DNA from 2 places in the Paenibacillus sp. NPDC058367 genome. Region 2 is predicted to be linked to the other one. Evidence: a T-box and tRNA genes for the amino acid it is inferred to sense, from the RefSeq annotation. Region 2 holds a T-box; the other holds one or more tRNA genes.
The links. A T-box is a leader RNA that pairs with one kind of tRNA and senses whether it is charged. The one in region 2 lies ahead of pheS (phenylalanine--tRNA ligase subunit alpha), so its partner is inferred to be a tRNA-Phe.

Region 1: it has a tRNA-Phe gene. The T-box ahead of pheS (phenylalanine--tRNA ligase subunit alpha) is inferred to sense a tRNA for this amino acid. The anticodon was not compared.

The regions. Positions count from the first base shown of each region.
Region 1 is NZ_JBHXIZ010000001.1:163,475-173,536, forward strand. Features, by position in the region: gene ACFWMP_RS00580 (YdhK family protein) at 1-231, opposite strand, end outside; gene sleB (spore cortex-lytic enzyme) at 408-1,049, shown strand; gene ACFWMP_RS00590 (CD3324 family protein) at 1,095-1,361, opposite strand; tRNA gene ACFWMP_RS00595 (tRNA-Phe) at 1,473-1,545, opposite strand; T-box leader at 1,599-1,839, opposite strand; gene ACFWMP_RS00600 (GNAT family N-acetyltransferase) at 1,926-2,459, opposite strand; gene ACFWMP_RS00605 (GNAT family N-acetyltransferase) at 2,456-2,989, opposite strand; gene ACFWMP_RS00610 (zinc-dependent alcohol dehydrogenase) at 3,139-4,155, opposite strand; gene ACFWMP_RS00615 (TetR/AcrR family transcriptional regulator) at 4,300-4,905, opposite strand; gene ACFWMP_RS00620 (CD3324 family protein) at 4,999-5,265, opposite strand; gene ACFWMP_RS00625 (protoporphyrinogen oxidase) at 5,455-6,849, opposite strand; gene ACFWMP_RS00630 (ABC transporter permease) at 7,021-9,624, opposite strand; gene ACFWMP_RS00635 (ABC transporter ATP-binding protein) at 9,621-10,062, opposite strand, start outside.
Region 2 is NZ_JBHXIZ010000001.1:1,517,698-1,527,759, forward strand. Features, by position in the region: gene pheT (phenylalanine--tRNA ligase subunit beta) at 1-1,222, opposite strand, end outside; gene pheS (phenylalanine--tRNA ligase subunit alpha) at 1,566-2,600, opposite strand; T-box leader at 2,661-2,946, opposite strand; gene ACFWMP_RS06665 (hypothetical protein) at 3,216-5,777, shown strand; gene ACFWMP_RS06670 (efflux RND transporter periplasmic adaptor subunit) at 5,832-7,244, shown strand; gene ACFWMP_RS06675 (ABC transporter ATP-binding protein) at 7,241-7,939, shown strand; gene ACFWMP_RS06680 (ABC transporter permease) at 7,936-9,108, shown strand; gene ACFWMP_RS06685 (diguanylate cyclase domain-containing protein) at 9,547-10,062, shown strand, end outside.

The DNA of each region.
Region 1 (10,062 bases), 1.4 Mb from region 2:
AACTATCGTTGCTGTTGCCTCTTTCATACCTTCCATATGGTCCGCTTGGATAATCGCTTTACTTCCTATTTTAAAAGTAGGATTCTCTGCCACTTTCAAATTTTCAGGTACGTCGCTTGAACTGGAATGTGAGGTATCTTCCATTATCTTATTGCCATAGCTATTATCATTACCACATGCGCTTAGAGTGAGTGCAGCTGCGATTATGAATAGATATAATTGCTTTTTCATATATAAAACCTCCGAAGTTGATGTGCCTCTGATTATTCATTTACCCATTTCATAGGATCACAAACCTAATGAAGTTTTTTCGAAAATGTAAAATGGATTATTAGATTACCAATAAATGAGTGTTGTCTCAGTTATTGAAGGTTATTTATAATGTTTTCTGAAAGGAGGCTACTACAATGAAGACTAAAATATTCACTTTGTTGCTTCTTTTGGGTCTGGTAAGTATGGCTACTATGATTGGTTCTGCTAGTGCTGCTCCGGTATTAACCGTAGGGAGTTCTTCTGGAGATGTGTGGGATCTTCAGTATCGATTAAAAACTCTGAATTTCTATACCCAGCCTTTAGATGGTGTATATGGAGCACAAACGAAAGCTGCCGTTGCTAAATTTCAAAAGGCCTACGGATTAAGTGTCGATGGAGTTACTGGTACAAAAACTTGGAATGCTCTAAAAAAATACACGCTTAATATTGAGGAAATGGATATTTTGGCGAAAGTAATCTACAGTGAATCGCGCGGTGAGCCTTATAAAGGACAAGTCGCAGTTGGTGCTGTAGTTATGAATCGCATACAATCTAGTCAATTTCCAAACAATATAAAAAACGTTGTATTTCAAAAAGGCGCATTTACAGCCGTATCTGACGGCCAGTATTGGCTTACTCCAAACCGGACTGCCTATTTAGCTGCTCTTGATGCTGTCCGAGGTTGGGACCCAACAAACAATTCGATCTATTATTTCAATCCAGATACAGCTACTAGTGCATGGATCTGGACTCGTCCTCAGAACTTAAAAATTGGTAAGCATATATTTGCGAGTTAACGCTTCAAATAAATGTAATAGCCGGTCAACCCTACGGTTGACCGGCTATTTTTTAGTATAAACAATTTTCTTAATACTATCTTTAGAAAGACAGTATTCACCTGAGAGCTGTTCGACGGTTGCACCAGCAGCAAACCTCAGGCAGATCTCAATATTTCTTGATTCCAAATATTTTCTACTCCCTGACTTCTCACCCCATTTTACATGTAATTCTTCAGGCTTTGGAACGTAGACCATACCACCGTTTATATATTTCTGTATTTCTTGTAGTAACTCTTTAGGGAAGACTGTATCTGCATTTACATATTTCATAATTAATCTACTCCTTAAACTTTTCAAATTAAGATGAAATAACAAACAACCTGTCTAACCATAATGGTCGGACAGGCTGTTTTTATAGAAAGCTTGCTATTAAAGTTAAGATGGCTCGGAACGGGATCGAACCGCCGACACTAGGATTTTCAGTCCTATGCTCTACCAACTGAGCTACCGAGCCTTGCAGGGATACAAATATTTCTTCTAAATGGAAACAAAAAGACCCCTCGTCCGAAAAGGGACGAGGAGCCGCGGTACCACCCTAAATTAGAACTATTCTGTACAACAAACAGAAATGTTCTCACTTAAATATTTTACGGTTAACACCGGTACACCTCTACTTGCCAACAATGGTTTCAAGGGACTGCTCCGGAGTGAACTTCGATCAACCCTTTTCTCTAGAAACGCTCTCAATCTCCGGCGTTTCCTCCCTGTAAAGAGGTATTGAACTACTTTTCTCCATCAAAGCATTTGTTTTGATATATAATTTTTCTAATTGTAAGCCCTAATCCACTATAAGTCAATAGAAGAAATAATTCCCTCATTTCGTTTTGATTAGCTTTATCCATTACAAAAATTAAAAATCATCTTTAATTCATCATCAAAAGACTTCTTACATTCTTCTTGAAAGCTATTACCAGTATATTCTTTTAGTGTCTTTTTCCAAAAATGCTGGGCTCTCCTATTTGTAGCTGTGGGATTGGTTTGTAGCTCCCATTTTCCAATATGAAGATTAAATACCTCCTTAGCCGCACGTTCAGCGATTCCCGTACCTCGAAAGGGCCGGAGGATAAAGAATTCGTTTAAATAAAATTCACAACCTGGTGGTGTATGAGGTGGTGTGGCTACTAATGCAAAGCCAGCAGGAATTCCATCCTCTTTTATTAAATAAGGATATAAAATCCCCGGCTTCTCCCACCATATGTCGAACACTTTATTCTGTTCATTCAGCGTCTGTGTTTCATTATCCTCGTATACCCCATATTGATTAGGAAGGTTCCCCCATATCTCTGATAGATCGTGTAAGTATAGTGGGTAGAGATTGTTAATCTTAAACTTCGTTGTGCTGTCAGTTAATGTTACGGTGATATTCATTTCGTTCTCCCCCTTCTATCGAATGCTTGAATATATTTTTGGAGATCACTCAAATAACGTTCTGTATAGTTGTCTTTTGTATAATCCTGAAGAACTTTTCGCCAGAAAGCTATGGCAGGTTTATTATTTTCCATTTGAGCTAGTTTCCATTTAGCTTCTTTAAATAGATCAAGTGTTTTTATTGCGGCAGCAGTACCTATTCCATTTCTTCTATATTTCTGTAAAATCATAAAGTCATAGATCACATGAGTTGGATCTGGGTCTGTATCTAAGTTTTCAAAAAGAACAACCACAAATCCAGCTATGTTTCCTGAAACCTCAATCAAATATGGATTCCATCGATGATCCCCTTCCCAAAAATAATCAATATTCACCTCGAATTCCCCATGCTGGTTTACGTCTTGATCTGTAAATAAACTGAAATCATAATTGTAAAATTGATATAGATTAGACAATACCTCTTTATCTTCAAACGTTACTGGAACAAGATTAATTTCCATCATACCTCCACGTTTTTTCTCTAATTTCACTTCTATACTCAGTATAATTACGACCACACACTTGTAATATGCCATGTTCAATTAGAATTAAATTTTATATAACGTCATTATTCTTCTAAAATAAAAAGAGTTCACCTGAGTTTTACACTCAAATGAACTCCAATATAATTACCTGATGATTAAGTTAGATCTACAATAACCTTGATCGTTTCTTTTGCTGCAATGGCTTTATCGAAGGCGGCTTGAATATCCTCTAATTTATAAGTCTGTGTCACCATTGTAGAGATATTCGTTTTCTTGTCGTTTATATGTTCAATTACCTTTACAATATCTTCATGTGTGTATCCACTAGCTCCAACTATGTTAACTTCTTTACTCATCACTTGAGCAAGGCTTATAGGTACTTCATTTTTATAAACGGCAATGATTGCTATTCTTGCTTGTGGCTTTACAATCTGCATCACTTGTTCAAATAATATTGGAGCGCCCGCTGCGTCCACAAAAGCATCTACATTGGGTACCCTCACACCGTATACGTTCACTTCGCCGAAGTGTTTGATTAAACCCTCTGCTAATGTTTCAGTCGACGTATTAACTGTTAATGCGCCTAATTCTTTTGCTTTATCCAAACGCCAGTTGTCAATATCCACTACGCAAACATCTTTAATGCCTTCACCAATTAATCCTGCAGCTGCAGATAGACCAATTGGACCAGCACCAAGAACTACGATTTTTTCACCTAGTTTGGGCAGTACGCTAAAAGCGCCATGGAAGCCTACGCTCATGGGTTCCATTAATACGGCCTCTGTTGCCGAAACGGAATCATCAAATTCATAAAGGTTATAATTAAGTGCTGCATCTTCAATTAAGACATATTGTGAAAAGGCTCCTACCTCCAACGAATAACGACGACCTGCACGTTTTGCAGTAATTGGATTCACACCTACACGCATGCCAACTGCCAAATCGGTTTCCGCATCAGAACCTAATTCGACGATTTCACCAAACATTTCATGTCCAAACTCTGAGCCGAAACGGATACCCATTTCTGAGCCTGCTTTTACTATATTGATATCTGTACCACAAATTCCACCAGCTAAAATCCGAACCAACGCATCTTTTGCTCCTACTTGAGGCATCGGACGCTCTTCTATCCCCACACAATTTTGACCGTGATAAATGCCGACTTTCATCATTCATTAACACTCCTTATTACTATCTATTACTTTCATGGTAGTAGTTATTAAGGAGCTAAGCAATCTACAATAATACTGAAAGCGTTAATAAAGCAACAGTTGATAAATATGTGTTAATTAAAATTTAAATAGTGAAACAATTCACTATATCTTTTTATTATTTGCAGGTATAAATGGATTTAACTGTATGATTCGTTCTGATAAATATTTAGGTGTATAAGGCATATCATTGCCTAGCCACATGGAAATTGTACCAATGATAGCCGATGTTCCATACCAAGCTGCAATATCAGATGGAGTATCGACGGTTAAGAAATCCTCTGTTTTTTGAATCGATTGTTGTTCTGTTGTTGTTAATATCAATTCATATAACAGATCCATCAATTTCGGTGTGAAATAAGGAATATTTTTGGTTACAAGCAACACCTTATACATATGAGAATTCTCTGCAATATGCTCAAGCAATAAAATCAGCGAGGTAAGTTCATCCCCTGGTTTATAGGATTCTTCAAATTTATCAATGAGTATTTTCTTTAAATCTGCTAATAAATCATCCAAGATACTATCAATCAAATCATTAATATCTTTGTAATGTAAATAAAATGTGGCTCGATTGATTTCAGCCTTTAGCGTAATAGCGTTGATCGAGATCTTATTCAGTTCTTTCTCTGCTAATAAATCTATAAAAGCATTCCGGATTGCTTTTCTTGTCTTTCTTATCCGTAAATCTAAGTATGTTTTGTCTGCCATGTATCTTCCACCTCGTAGTTAATGAACATACTGTAATTATAATACAAAAAGCCACGTCAGAGCTTCCTCTAACGTGGCTTTTTGGGATTATAGCTATTTTTTTGTGTAAACAATCTTCTTAATACTGTCCCTTGATAGGCAGTATTCATCCGAAAGCTGGTCAACCGTTGCTCCAACGGCAAACCTTAAACAAATCTCAATATTTCTAGATCTTAAGTATTTTCTGCTCCCTGACTTCTCGCCCCATTTTACATGTGCTTCTTCAGGCTTAGGGATATACACCAAACCACCGTTAATATATTTCTGAATTTCCTCTAATAATTCTTTTGGAAAAATCGTATCTGCATTTACATATTTCATAGTCGCTCTGCTCCTTAAACTTTTTTTGAGTTTGAAGGTAGCAAAGTCTATTCTAAAAACAACCCTGCACAGTGCACTGGCGGTAAATCAATTTTTATTCGCTCTATACAAACAACCGCCGTTGTTTATAGTCTAGACTTTGCATAGAGCTTATCGCTAATTTTCTCACTATTGTCCGCCCTCCTTTGTTTAATGTGTAATTACTTGTTCCAAAATGCGTTCCGCTGTCTTCTCTCCATTTGCAATACAATCAGGAATACCCACACCATAATAAGAACATCCAGCAAGGATTACATTCGGATAATGATCTGCAATCTTCTTCTCTAAGGATACTACAATCTCGTGATGGCGTTTGTGGTAATTTGGCATAACATCATGCCATTTGGTCACATCGTGGGTAACTGGATGTCCAGTAATTCCAAGACTGGTCTGTATATCATTCAACGCCACCTTTAATAATTCCTCTTCTGAAAGCTTAATCAAGGACTCATAATGCGGTCCTGAGCTTTTATAAAAGAGTCTGACAAGCAGACGTTGTTGACCAGACGTGTGCTCCCACTTGCGACTTGTCCACGTACAAGCATTACAAAGAACATCGTCACTGTTGGCTGTTATAAACCCTGTACCGTTCGCTGGCAGTTGACTGTCAGGGATATCAAATCCTATATACACACTAATCATAGAGCTGTTAAACAACTGTTTGAAATCTTCATTCAGCGCTTCGTCTTGAAGTAATGCTTGTGCAGTAGAATGCATCGTTCCTAGTACGGCAAAATCGCTCTCCAAGATTCGTCCATCTGCCAGTGTTACCCGGTACCGTTCTCCATCCTTTGCAATGCGCTCTGCCCGAATCCCTTTGATGATCTCAACATCGGACAGCTGTTCTTCCATGGCATCAATCAGAGCAGATACGCCACCCTTAAAAGACATAAACTTCTTATCGCCGTTCCCCTGGAATTTAGCCTTATTCGCGGACAATCCCTGAATAATACTTCCATATTCATTTTTATAATCAATCAAATAAGGAAGGGTCGAGGCAATGGTAAGTTCGCTCAATTTCCCGGAATATACACCTGATAGGACAGGTGATATTTGCTTCTCGACAAGTTCTTTTCCAAAGAAAGCTTCCAGAAAGTCACCTACAGAATCGTTTTTCGTAAAACGATCATTCGGAGTATAGAAATCTTTAAGTGCTTCAACTTTACCTTCAGCAGAGATCAAATCTGTAGTAGCAAGCGATTCAATACTGAGAGGGATGCCAAAGACTGCATCTTTAGGAATTTGCTTCAGCTTACCTTCTGTGTAGATGTATGATATTCCTGTCGCGTTATATACAACCTCATCCTGAATGCCTAATTCTTCAATCAATGGTGCTACATTTGTCTTGCGAGTGACAATTGAATCAGCACCAGACTCCATGATGAAGTCATCATGCTGAAGTGTTCTGATTTTGCCGCCCAGTCTATCGCTGGCTTCAACCAAAATGATTTTTACATCCAACTTATTATGCTGTATAGATTTCTGTAGATAGTAAGCGGTAGACAATCCAGTAATTCCCCCGCCAATCACGACGACCGTTCTCAAGCGTTGACACCTGCCTCTAAAGTTATAATCTGTTAAATTCAATTGAATACATTATATCATAGGGATTTATATGTAATAACATACCGTTCGTGTCATATATGACACAAAACACCCCCAAAAAATATAAACCTTCAGAAAAGTCAAAAAAGCCGCGATTATCGCGGCTAATCCTTATATATTCTCCTGTTTTAAAGCATCAATAATATTTTCCTTCTTCACTTTTGAACTGGAGTACAGCATAGCTGAGCTAACGATGATAAATACAGCGACTATGACATACAAGATACTCATCCACGGAAGTGCGAATCCATAGGAGAAACTACTCATCATGGATCTAAAGATCAAGTACATCACGACTATGCTAATCGGAAGCCCGTAAAGTAGTGATTTTATCCCATAGAAGATACTTTCATAATTAATCATTTTATTAAAACCGTTTGGCGTCATCCCTACAGACTTCAACATCGCAAACTCTCTTTTACGAAGTGATATGCTAGTTGATATCGTATTGAAAATATTCGCAATCGATATTAATGTAATCAAAGCAATAAAACCATAGGTAAAAATAGACATTAACATGATCATCTGCTCACTATTTTGTCTATTTTGAAACACATTTTGAACATAGACATTCCGCTCTTTCATCTCTTCAATGGCTTGTTGTGTCGCTAATGGATCAGAGCTGTTCAGGTTTAGTCGGCTTTGTATATCGTTACTCATCGTATCATTTGTTAATTGATCGAAGACTTGGTCAGAGACAATGATGTTTAATCCACCAACTTGTGCTGAATGAACACCCATAGGGCGTTTATCAGTTAATGCGACGATTTCTACTGGTGGTAATTTCGTCTCTTTCTCTGTGTTCCAATCCGTATAAATTAAATCAAGTTTCTGGCCGATTTCCGAATGAAGAGCTTTGGTCTCAATAATCTTTTTGGCGCTCTCATCCTCAAAGGTGACGGTATCATTCACAATAGCTGACATCTGATTGAGATCCGTTAATTGTTCATAACTTACACCGACCGATTCTGCATAGGTTCTCAAACTCTGTTCATTTAGGGCATGGATCTGAATGTAGTAAGGATATTTCCCATTCTTTAAAATACTGCTATCCTTCTCCACGATCTCTTGCAATTCTTTTGCCATATCTTTTTCATCAATCCATGAACTCAAGCTTAGTTCCCTGACCACATTATATTCCTTTATATTAGGTAAGGCAGATATCGATTTCGTCAGCCGATCTACTTTTTGAGCGTCCTCAGTCCCCATATAAACTTGGATATCATAGTTCAAACCATCCTGTGAGAGTTCTACCGACTTTCTCATATTAGTAGTAAACGAAGATACGGATAAAAACAGAACAATACTAATGACAAGTGAGAACACGGTTGCTTGGTACCTGCGTTTATTTCTCTTTAAATTCTTCAAACCAATTTCTGCTTCAATTCCAAACAAATTGCGAACGAACTTGGAAGTTTTCACCGCTTTACCAGAGAGCTTAACATCGGTTGTTTGTCTGATTGCATCAATCGCCGAAATCTTGGAAGCTTTTCTGGCTGGAAGATAGGTGGATATACAAATCGTCAGTATCGAAACTACACAAGCGGTGAATAGGGACAGAGGTGTAACAACCAATGTTAATTTTTCAGTTATCCCTAGTACATCTTGAATCATCGAATTGATAAACATAAAAGTGATCCCGATTCCTGTAATTCCGCAAAGGATCCCAATAGGTATACTAATTAAACCGATGATCATCCCTTCAAAAAACACTGAATTCTGCTTCTGCCTCTTTGTAGCACCTACGCTGGAGAGCATTCCTAAATGGCGTGCACGTTCCGAGACAGAAATTGCGAAAGCATTATAGATTAAAGAAACGGAACCAATGATAATCACAGTCATAACGATGACTGACAATGAAAGAAGTGTATTACGTAAGCCATCGTTATTCGTCACACCATAATAGCGGAGCAAACTATTATTATAAGAGATCGACTCGATATTGTATTCTTGTGCCAATTCCTCTGCATGCTTGTATATGGAGCTATCCACCTTATTTAATACAACCGTCGCTGTGGTTTTTTCAGCTGCTCCAATCAAGCTTTCATCCACATAACTTAGAGCAGTATAACCCGGGGACCATGTTGGTTCCCAAGTAGGGCGCTTTATCACTCCCACAATCGTGTAGTTCATTGGTTTTTTATGAATGATCTCTTCATTCAGGGTATCCTCTTCAGTCCGTAATCGTTCGTTCTGAGATAAGGGCTGCCCACTATTTTTATCATCCCTAGTGACTCGCTCTCCGACATCGAGAGTTAAAGTTTCACCAATCTTGTATGTTACTTTAGCGTTTTTTGCAATTTCCTCAGAAATGACTACTTCATAGTTAGTCTTCGGGAGTCTTCCTTCCAGAAGTTCAATCGGAAATTGTTTAAAACCAGCTAAATTATATTCCTTAATATACCAATAGGGCTTGTTCTCATTCTGTCCCCCCTCTAAAGGGGCATAGCCACGATCATTTGAGATGACAAGTGTTTTCGTTGCATCATCCGCTTCTATCGCTTTAAGCTGAGCTTTAGTAACATTTCTATATTGGACATGCCATTCTCCATTTGTTGAGATACTCTGCTGCCTCATTAATTCCATAAATGAAAAACCAAGCGTTGCCACAGCCGTCACCATAGCCACAGAAATGATGACTCCAATGATAGTAACCAATGTTCTTCGTTTATTTTGCTTCAAATGTCTAAGCGTTAATTTATTTACGATATTCACGGACGAATCACCTCATCTTTGGCGATCCTTCCATCTTCAATGGTAATCACTCTATCCGCTTGTAATGCAATCCGTTCATCATGAGTAATGACAATCAGTGTTTGATTATAGGTTTTATTAAACATTTTTAATAAATCTATAATTTCACCACTGTTCTTACTATCCAGATTACCGGTTGGCTCATCTGCCAGCATGATTGCAGGATTACTAATTAACGCTCTACCAATAGAGACCCGCTGTTGTTGCCCGCCTGAGAGCTGATTTGGGAGATGGTTTAAGCGATTCTCCAAATTTAACGCCTTTACAGTATCCGCAAATTGTTTCTTATCTACCTTGTGCTGATCAAGGAGTAAAGGAAGTGTGATGTTCTCTTCGACTGTTAAGACCGGTATAAGATTATAGAATTGATAAATCAGCCCAATTTGTCTGCGTCTAAAG
Region 2 (10,062 bases):
CTGTTCCTGCTTGCACAATTCCTTCATGCACAGATCCGCCAGCATAACGCGCAATAAGTACTGCAGCGCGATTCAATGCAGGGATCACTGCATTTGGATCCACTTCTTTCTCGAAACGAAGCGATGCTTCCGAGCGAAGTCCCAGTTGACGCGAGGTTTTACGAACGGTTCCTCCGTCAAACTTAGCGGATTCCAGAACGAGATTTACCGTCTCAGCAGTAACTTCCGTATCCTGACCTCCCATTACTCCAGCCAGAGCTACTGCTTTAGCTCCATCAGCGATAACGAGCATATGTGGCTCAAGCTTCCGTTCTTGGCCATCAAGTGTAGTCAGGACTTCACCTTCATGAGCAAGACGAACGCCGAGTTCTCCGCCTTCTATTTTATCTGCATCAAAAGCATGAAGCGGCTGTCCGTATTCGAGCATCACATAGTTAGTGATGTCTACGATGTTGTTAATTGGACGAATCCCTGCCGCCATTAGACGATTCTGAATCCACAGCGGGGATGCTGCTGATTTAACACCTGAGATATAACGAACTGCGTAATGACTGCAATGTTCTTCATTCTCAATCTTAACGGAAATAGATTGAGCAGCTGCTCCGCTGATCTCAATCATTTCACTCGCAGGATCAGGCAATTTAATGTCGCGTCCAAGAATCGCGCTCACTTCATAAGCAGCACCAATCATGCTTAGGCAGTCTGAACGGTTCGGAGTCAGATCGAATTCCAGAATTTCATCATCTAGACCCAGCAGCTTTGAAATATCTTGACCGATCTCTGTACCTTCAGGAAGTACAAGAATTCCTTCTTGCTGCTCTTTAGGAAGCAATTTATCATTGAGTCCCAATTCTTTAGCCGAGCAGATCATCCCTTGTGATAATACCCCGCGCAGCTTCGCTTTTTTGATATCCAGCCCTGGCAGCTTAGCGCCAACAAGAGCTACAGGAACGGTTTGTCCCGCAGCTACATTCTTTGCGCCACAGACGATTTGCAGATCTTCACCTTGACCTGCATCCACGATACATACGTTCAGCTTATCCGCATCAGGATGCTTTTCTTTCGATTTCACATAGCCGGTTACGATGCCGGAAATCCCTTTATTGCGGCGCTCTACTCCGTCAATTTCAATGCCGGCAGCGGTAATCTTCTCCGCTAGCTTTTCGGCGGTTACTCCTTCAATCGATGTATAATCAGCCAACCATCCGGTTGATACTTTCATGTCCGCTCACTTCCTTTATGTTTCAGATGTATTTATCTACTTGCCGTTCGATCTGCTTCCTGTGGGAGTAGTACAATTTAGGATTACTCGATGAAAGCTTCATACCCGTCCTATTTATAGCAGTCACTACGAAAAATATTGGACTTCCGATCGCTGTTATCCTCAGATTTCCTGATTAGAACCGCTTCTCGCGGTAGAAATCCGAGGATAAAGGCGAACGCTGGCGCTTCTACAGTTCCAAAATTCCTCTCCGTTCCTTCTATTAATAGTCTTTTATTAAGCAAGATCAGTAACCCAATTGCTACTTACTCCTAACCCACCAGCCAGCTCGCCCACCAAAAATCTAAACGCCCTTGAACTGCTTTACAAAACTCATATCGTTGTTATAGAAATGACGGATGTCATCGATGCCGTATTTAAGCATAGCAATCCGCTCAACACCCATACCAAATGCGAAGCCGCTATACTTAGCAGGATCATAGCCACCCATTTTCAGAACATTTGGATGCACCATGCCGGCGCCAAGGATTTCTAACCATCCGCTTTGCTTGCACAGTCTGCAGCCATCGCCGCCACATTTGAAGCAGCTTACATCCACTTCAACGCTTGGCTCGGTGAATGGGAAGAAGCTCGGACGAAGACGAATGTCTGTATTCGGGCCGAACATCTCTTGTACGAATTGCTGCAAGGTGCCTTTCAGATCACTCATCCGAATGTTGCTTCCGATAACCAAACCTTCAATTTGATGGAACTGGAAGGAATGCGTTGCATCGTCATCATCGCGGCGGAATACTTTACCCGGGCAAATGATTTTAACTGGAACTTCACCGTTCATAGCCTGCATAGTACGAATTTGTACCGGAGACGTTTGAGTACGCATAAGCAGGTCATCCGTTAAATAAAAGGAATCCTGCATATCGCGTGCCGGGTGATTTTTAGGCAGATTTAGGGCTTCAAAGTTATAATAATCGGTCTCCACTTCCGGACCTTCAGCCACACGGTAGCCCATACCAATGAAAATATCCTCAATTTCCTGAACCACTCTGCTAAGCGGGTGAACGCCCCCTTGCTGCATGCGGCGACCCGGCAGGGTTACGTCTACTTTTTCAGCCTGCAGACGTTGCTGAGTCTCTTGCTGTTGAAAAGCCTCTTGCTTCGCTCCAATAATCTCCTCAATGGCACTACGCACCTGATTCGCTACTTGCCCGATAACCGGACGCTCCTCAGCACTAAGTCCTCCCATACCACGTAGAACTTCTGTAAGCTCGCCTTTTTTACCGAGATATTTCACTCTTAGGTCATTCAAAACCTGTGGATCCATAACCTCCTGCAACTTAGCCAGCGCCTCAACCTTCAATGCTTCCAACTTCTCTTTCATGGCCGTGTACAGCCCCCTTCAATCATTGTCTAGTTCAACAAAAAAAGGCCTTTCCTCCCGGTAAGGGACGAAAAGACCGTGGTACCACCCTTGTTAGACAAGCTGATCTGTTCCCCTTAAGAGCTTCATCCCTCTTTTGGCTGGACAGATACCTATCTCACTTTATACAGAAATAACGGTCTGTGACCGGTTTCCCCTACGCTTCCTTACAAGGCAATCTTAAGGAATTCAAGGAACTGCTCCGGAGTGAACTTCGACAGCTCTGTATCCTAGAAACGCTCTCAATCACCGGCGTCTCCTCCCTGTAAGTCAGGCACTGTGTACTCTTCTCCATCACTGCATTTCACAATTCAATCTAATTGTCAGGTATCTCTTTTATGCAAGAGATATGTCTGTTTATTATATGCAAAATCTGTCGTTTTGACAAGTTCAAGCATAATTAGGGCAATTTTTATCTGGCTTTAAGCTGGCTTTAAGGTTCAGAGCCATTTTGGGGACTTTTTTTCAGCTAACGTTCAGCGGAGCTTGATAATTTCCATTATTAAGAAGGCATGGTTGTACTCAATCATAAATCACCTTCAAAATACAAGGACTTTCATACCGGGAGGGAATTACATGCATGCACGAAGAACAAAAGTAGCTGTGATCATACTTAGCGCAGCAGTTCTGAGTCAAGCTTCAGCGTATGGAGCATACGCGGCATCAACTACTACTTCATCCACCAAAACAGCAACTGCCACCACTGTATCCACTCTGGATAAACTCGGCTCGATAGCTTTAAAGAGTAACTTTAGTGTGAAGCTGACCGATGTTGGCTTTTTGACTCAGGATGGCGGCAATATTCTTACATACACCCTCAGCTATAACAATGGGAGCGGAAGCAGCATCAATCTTGTGGACTATTTCTCTAAAGTAACAACTGCCGGAGGAACCGTTATCCAAGGAAGCCCAGTAACCAGCAGTGCAACCATCAAATCTATCCCCTCCAAAAGCAGTCAATCCGTAACCTATTACGTAAACGTCGGTAAATCCACATCTTTAAATGGAGTGAAGATTTCAGTATTCGGTTGGGATTTCAGCAGTACCGATTATCAAAAAAAGCTGGGGACCTTCACCATGCCTGTTGCTTTTTCACAAGCGGTCGCTAGAGGCCAAAGTAAAAAGATAACCTTGAATAATCAGCCCGTAACAACCAAAACGGAAAGTCTGCAAATTTACAAATATAACGGTAAGGTATACGCCAAAGTAGGTGTGAGCTTAACCAATCAAGGAACCAAAGTGCTAAGTGATCCTGGACTTAAGGGATACCTCGCATCCGCAGGAGGATCTGTATTTGAATTAACGCTTGATGATGCGAGCAGTAACTACAAAGTACAGCCACAGGAAAAAAAGACGATCTACTACATGACGGAAATCCCCTCTTATATGAAGACAGACAATATGACTCTGCAGTTTGCTGCAGAAGATACCTCATTAAAATTAGCTTTGCCCATCGTCACCTATAACCTTCCCGCTGCTACCACACCAGATCTTGTCGTAGCCAGCAATGTCATCAAGAAGCTTACGATTAACAATAATACTGTCGAGACGCAGTTAAAAAGCGCCAATGTCTATGCCGACAACGGCACTGCGAAGTGGACGCTGCAATTTCGAGTAAAAAATAGCGGCAACAAGGCGATTACTTTGCCTGCTTATGAGTTTACCGTTAAAGCCGCTGAAGGATATAGCTTTCCGTTGGACACGAAGGCTTTCGCAAACCTTACACTCAAACCCCTTGAAGAAAAAATAATTGAGCTCAGTGCAGAAGTTCCGCTAACGATCGCTCAAGGAACGCTACAGCTGCAAATGACTGAACCCGCTGTAGAGGGTAAGATCATTTTTCCTACAGCCTATTATCAGATTCCTTACACACTCCAAACTAACAATTGGCAGGATACAGAATACGCGGTGGAGAACAGTTACGGCACATTTGCTGTCAAGCTTGAGAACATCCAGCGGCTACCTTGGGCAGACAAAGATCAGCTTGTAGCTAAAATCAATATTCGCAACACGAAATCGACCTCTGTGCAGCTTCCTGCATTTACAAGCGTCATTAAAGCTGGTGAGAGTGATATTAGCAGCACTTCCCAAGTTGTCACAGAAAGCACGCAAACCATACTCGGGCCAAATGAATCCGCAGACGTTTATGTCGTGGCCAATGTTCCTTACACCTACCAGTTCAATCAATTAAAAATAACGCTGCAAGAAACCTCCGGCGAAAGCAAAATTAATTTTCTTTCTTTAAGTACAAATCAGTTGGACAGCCGTGTTCAGGAAGTTGCAGCACTAAGTTCCTTCCAAATTGACCTTGAAAGTAAAAAAGCAGAAGTGTTAGAGCGCCGGACAACGGTTTATCAGGGTGCGAGCTCCAATATCATGTACACAGAACTGGAAATGAACAGTGAGGAAACACGTAAATCGGAGCAGGCTCAACTCGTAGCTTATTACAAAACGCCTGACAATCAATATTACGAAGCCGAGGTCAACCAGTCTACCACTTCCACGAGCCCTAACGGAAAAAATCTGGTTACCGTCTGGACTAAGCTTCCACTTGGAGTAGATCCTTCTCAGCTTGTTCTTTATGTCGGTGAAGGGGTATCCGAAGGAAAACTTACGGCTCCTGGCGGGAAATCAACGGGTTATATCAATACGGTGTCACTGGGTCTAAATAATGTTGCGGTGGAGTCAAAAAGTAATCTTTTGGATGTAGAATTGTTCCCTTATACCCTATCCGTTACAAATGCAGTCGCCACCGTCACTGGTGGAAAAGATACGCTAAGCACTGTCCTAACCTACAACCTGTCGAGCAGCACGCTTTACGAATCGGGTACCTATGAGCACAAGCTTGTACTAGAGCTAATCGACCCCTTCGGACAAACGATGGAGAAGACATTAACACTGGGCACAGATCTACCATTAGGGAACTTCAAGTCATACACCACAACATTCACAAGCAATCTTTACAAAACTCTAGGTGGCGGCGCGATCCGATTGAATGTATACGACGAATTCCAAGGTCATCGAAATTTGCTGGGAACTGGGACCTATGTTGTCACTTATCAGGCAGCGTCAACGACTTCAAACAACAATTCCACTTCAAACACCGATTCAAGTGCTAACAATCCATCCGACACTTAGTATGCGAGGGGTGGCCTAAGTTAAAAGAAATTTGATGATCTATGGAGGAAAGAAATGAAGAAGAAAAAAGTGTTGCTCTGGACCATCGGAGTAGTAGCTGTAGTAACAGCCGGATTGTTGGTGTATACATTTTTACCTGATAAGAGCAGTCAGGCTGCTGAAGTGCCCATTAATACAGCCACGGTTACGAAGGGCGATATCGTAGTAAATGTATCTGGAGCAGGCTCCGTCACGGCCACTGAAACAGGAAAAGTGAAAACGAAGGACGCTGGAACCGTAGCTGAGGTGCTTGTCAAAGAAGGCGACAATGTGAAAAAAGGTCAGACATTAATTACCTTCGAAGGCAATGATTTGAGCGACAATCTCAAGCAGGAACAAACCTCTCTTACCTCGCTTGAAGAGGATCTTCAGGACAAGCAGGAGCAGTATAAGAAGCTTGCCGTGGCAGGTGCCTCTGAGGATGAATTAGCCAGTGCCAAACGTTCGATTGAAAAAGCGAAAACGGATATCGCTTCTCAAATCGAAAAAATTGCATCTGTACAAGAGGATATGATCCCTCCAGATCCCCTAACCGCCCCTATTGACGGAACTGTTACAGCAGTTAACATAGCCAGCGGTGAAAAAGCGATGGATGGCTCTGAACTCATCGATATCACCGATTATGCTAATTTAAGCGTCATAGTGCAGGTGGATGAGCTTGATATTCCTACAGTGAAAATAGGGATGCCTGCTACCATTTCATTGGATGCCCTGCCCGACACTGAATTCAAGGGGAGTGTTACTAAGATTGCCAAGGAAGGCACCGTCTCGAACGGAGTCTCCCTCTTCGATGTTACCGTTGGCTTAACCACCTCCGAAGGCGCCCTTGTAGGGATGTCGGCAGAAGTTTCAGTTACAACAGCTGAGAAAAAAGATGTATTAACCGTACCTATTGAAGCTGTTCAAGAAAGAAATGGCAAGTACACAGTTTCTCTCCCTTTAACAGCGGGTTCACCGGGTTCAACCGATTCCTCAAAAGCCTCTAGCGAGGGCCAAGCACCGAGGCCTAGCGGGGCTCCCGATGCTAACGGTGGTGCTATGCCTAGCGGGGCTCCTGATGCTCGCGATGGCGCTATGCCTAGTGGAGCGCCTGATGCTCGCGGCGGTACTATGCCTAACGGAGCAGCTGGCACAAGAAACCGTGGAAATAGTAATCAGCGAACAGTTTCCGTCGAAGTGGGCATCCATGATGAGAGCAGTATTGAAATTGTCAGTGGGCTTAATGAAGGAGACAAAGTGATCATCCCTACTGTCATCTCTACCAAAACAGGTACAACTAGTACTGAGATGCAAATGCAAGGTGGCATGGGCGGTATGGGTGGCGCCGGTTTCGGCGGCGGCGGCTTTAGTGGTGGTGGTGGCTTCAGTGGAGGTGGTACTGGTGGCACGGGCGGAGCACCTGGTGGTGGCGGAGGTGGCAGTAGATGAGTGCTTTAACGCCACTGATCCAAGTCCAGAATATGACCCATGGCTATACTATGGCCGGAGAAACTATGACAGTTCTAAAAAATCTTTCCTTTACAATCGACTTCGGAGAGTTCGTAGCGATTATAGGTCCTTCCGGTTCTGGTAAATCAACACTAATGAACATGCTCGGATGCCTGGATGTATCGGATGAAGGAAGCTATCTCCTAGACGGACAAGAGGTTCGTAAGTTATCCGACAACAAGCTGGCAGTTATCCGGAATGAGAAGATCGGCTTTATCTTTCAAAACTTCAATCTCCTCCCCAAGTTGTCTGCTGTCGAGAATGTGGAGCTTCCGCTAATATACCGCGGCCTCTCACATCGAGAACGCAGAGAAACAGCGCAGCAAGCACTCCTTAAAGTTGGTTTGGAGGAGAGAATGCATCACCGACCTTCTGAGCTTTCAGGAGGTCAGCAGCAGCGTGTAGCGATTGCGCGAGCCATGGCTGGATCTCCCCCGATTCTACTTGCAGATGAACCTACCGGGGCGCTTGATACGCGAACTGGACAAGAGGTCATGCAGATGATACGAGAATTAAATGAGCAGGGTCATACAATCATCCTAATCACACATGACCTCGAAATTGCAAAGCAAGCAAAGCGGATCATTCGTATTCAGGATGGCAACCTCGTAGAAGATCGGAGGAATGCGAGGTGAAATTATTTCAAAGTATGCGGATGGCTCTAAAAAGTATTTACAGCAGTAAAGTAAGAGCTTTTTTAACGATGCTGGGTATTATTATTGGTGTATCATCCGTTATCATCCTCGTTTCTGTGGGGCAGGGAACTACTTCTCAGATTACGGAGCAGCTTAATGGACTCGGAACAAATCAACTGACGGTAAACATCACTGGCCGTGGGGCTACCACCTCCCTCACCTATGAAGAAGCCTTGGCACTAGGAGATATAGAGGGGATAGAAAATGTAGCTCCTGTGATCAGTGGCAACGTTACAGCCAAGCATAATACTGAGAATGTTAGCGTTACAGTTGAGGGCATTACACCTTCTTATGAGGACGTTAAGGATTTTCATGTACAGTCAGGACGTTTCCTGCTTGATATTGATACGGAGTACCGGCAGAAGGTAGCGCTAATCGGCACAGGTACGGCTGAGGATTTATTCGGTACAGATGATCCTGTCGGCCAAAAGGTACAGCTAAACGGGATCAGCTATAAAATCGTCGGTCTTTTGGAAGCAAAAGGCTCTAGTCTAAGTGGCTCCAACGATGATATCTTATTGATTCCTATAGCTACTGCAGAACGTCAGTTAAAAAGCAAAGGCGTACGTTCCATCACAATTGCGACGACTTCAGCAGACACTGTAGCTACCGTAAAAGATAAACTAGAGAGTACACTGGATGCTAAATTTAATTATGCGGATAATGCTTTTAGTGTCTTTGACTCTCAAGAGATGCTGGAAACTGTAAATTCTACGACAGCTACGCTTTCAATGGCACTTGCGGGAATTGCCGGCATTTCTCTGTTTGTCGGGGGGATCGGCATTATGAATATTATGATCGTATCCGTCAATGAAAGAACAAGAGAAATTGGTATCCGCAAAGCAATCGGCGCCAAAAAGTTCGATATTCTCGCTCAATTCATGATCGAATCCATTGTGCTTAGCGGATTGGGTGGGGTGATCGGTGTTGGCATTGGAGTCGCAGGTAGTTGGTTACTAGGAAAGTACACTTCACTTACAGTATCCATTGCTTGGGATATGGTACTGATATCTTTTGTTTTCTCCTTGCTTATCGGCGTGATTTTCGGAATGATGCCTGCGAACAAAGCCGCACGGCTTCGCCCCATTCATGCACTACGTAACGAATAGTAACTTCAAGTCAGCTGCCACAGTCATTATTATGACTTGGCAGCTTTTTTAACATAACAGAACGCATATTTTTGGGGCTGAGCTGGGTATCATTTACGAAGGCGTTGGGTAATAGGATTTATGGATTTGAATATAGATAAGGCAATAGGCCCATACCATAATCATTTAAATTTTTTATTATTGATATTTATTTGAGGAAGCGATTGCTCTATAAGTAGGACGTCCTATATACTTGTTGTACTACAAACTGCGATCCACACACAATTTATCTTTCCCATGCCTCAATTCCCACTATGTTACAACACCTCTTTTTTTTACATAATTACTCTCAACATCTTTGCCTGAAAATAAAACACGCCTGCCACAAATGGAAGTTCCGCAGGTTATAGTTAGCAGCAATAAGATTTGTTAAACATCTTATGCGGGGAGAAGATGACCGTGGCTGGATTTTTCGATATCAAAGTAACACGCAAACTAATCTTTATTTTCGCTGCGATCTCCATTCTACTGGTTGGAATTAGTGTAGCTTCTTTACTCTATCTAAATCACACCATTAACAGAATGTCAGATTCTTTATATGAAGATGTATTTGAGAACTCTGAGCTCATACTGAGCGCTGATCGTGATCTGCATCAAGCCGCAATCGCTCTCCACTCCTCCATGAGCTCGAACCTCACTGACGCTGAACGTGATCAGTTCATTCAGGAATTTAAGGACAATAATCAACAAGCACAAGAACGGGTAGGCCTAGCAAGTTCAGACATCAAATCTATCAACAAACCCTACAGTGATTTGAAACAGGCAAATATACTTACTGAATTAGAGAACGAGCTCCATGCCTTCGAAACATCCCTAGTCCTATGGAAGAGTACAGGAAGTAAATTGATAGCTGAACGAATGCAAATCGGATGGGACCCTGCTTCATATCATGCTGTAAGTCTGAACATGCAGTTA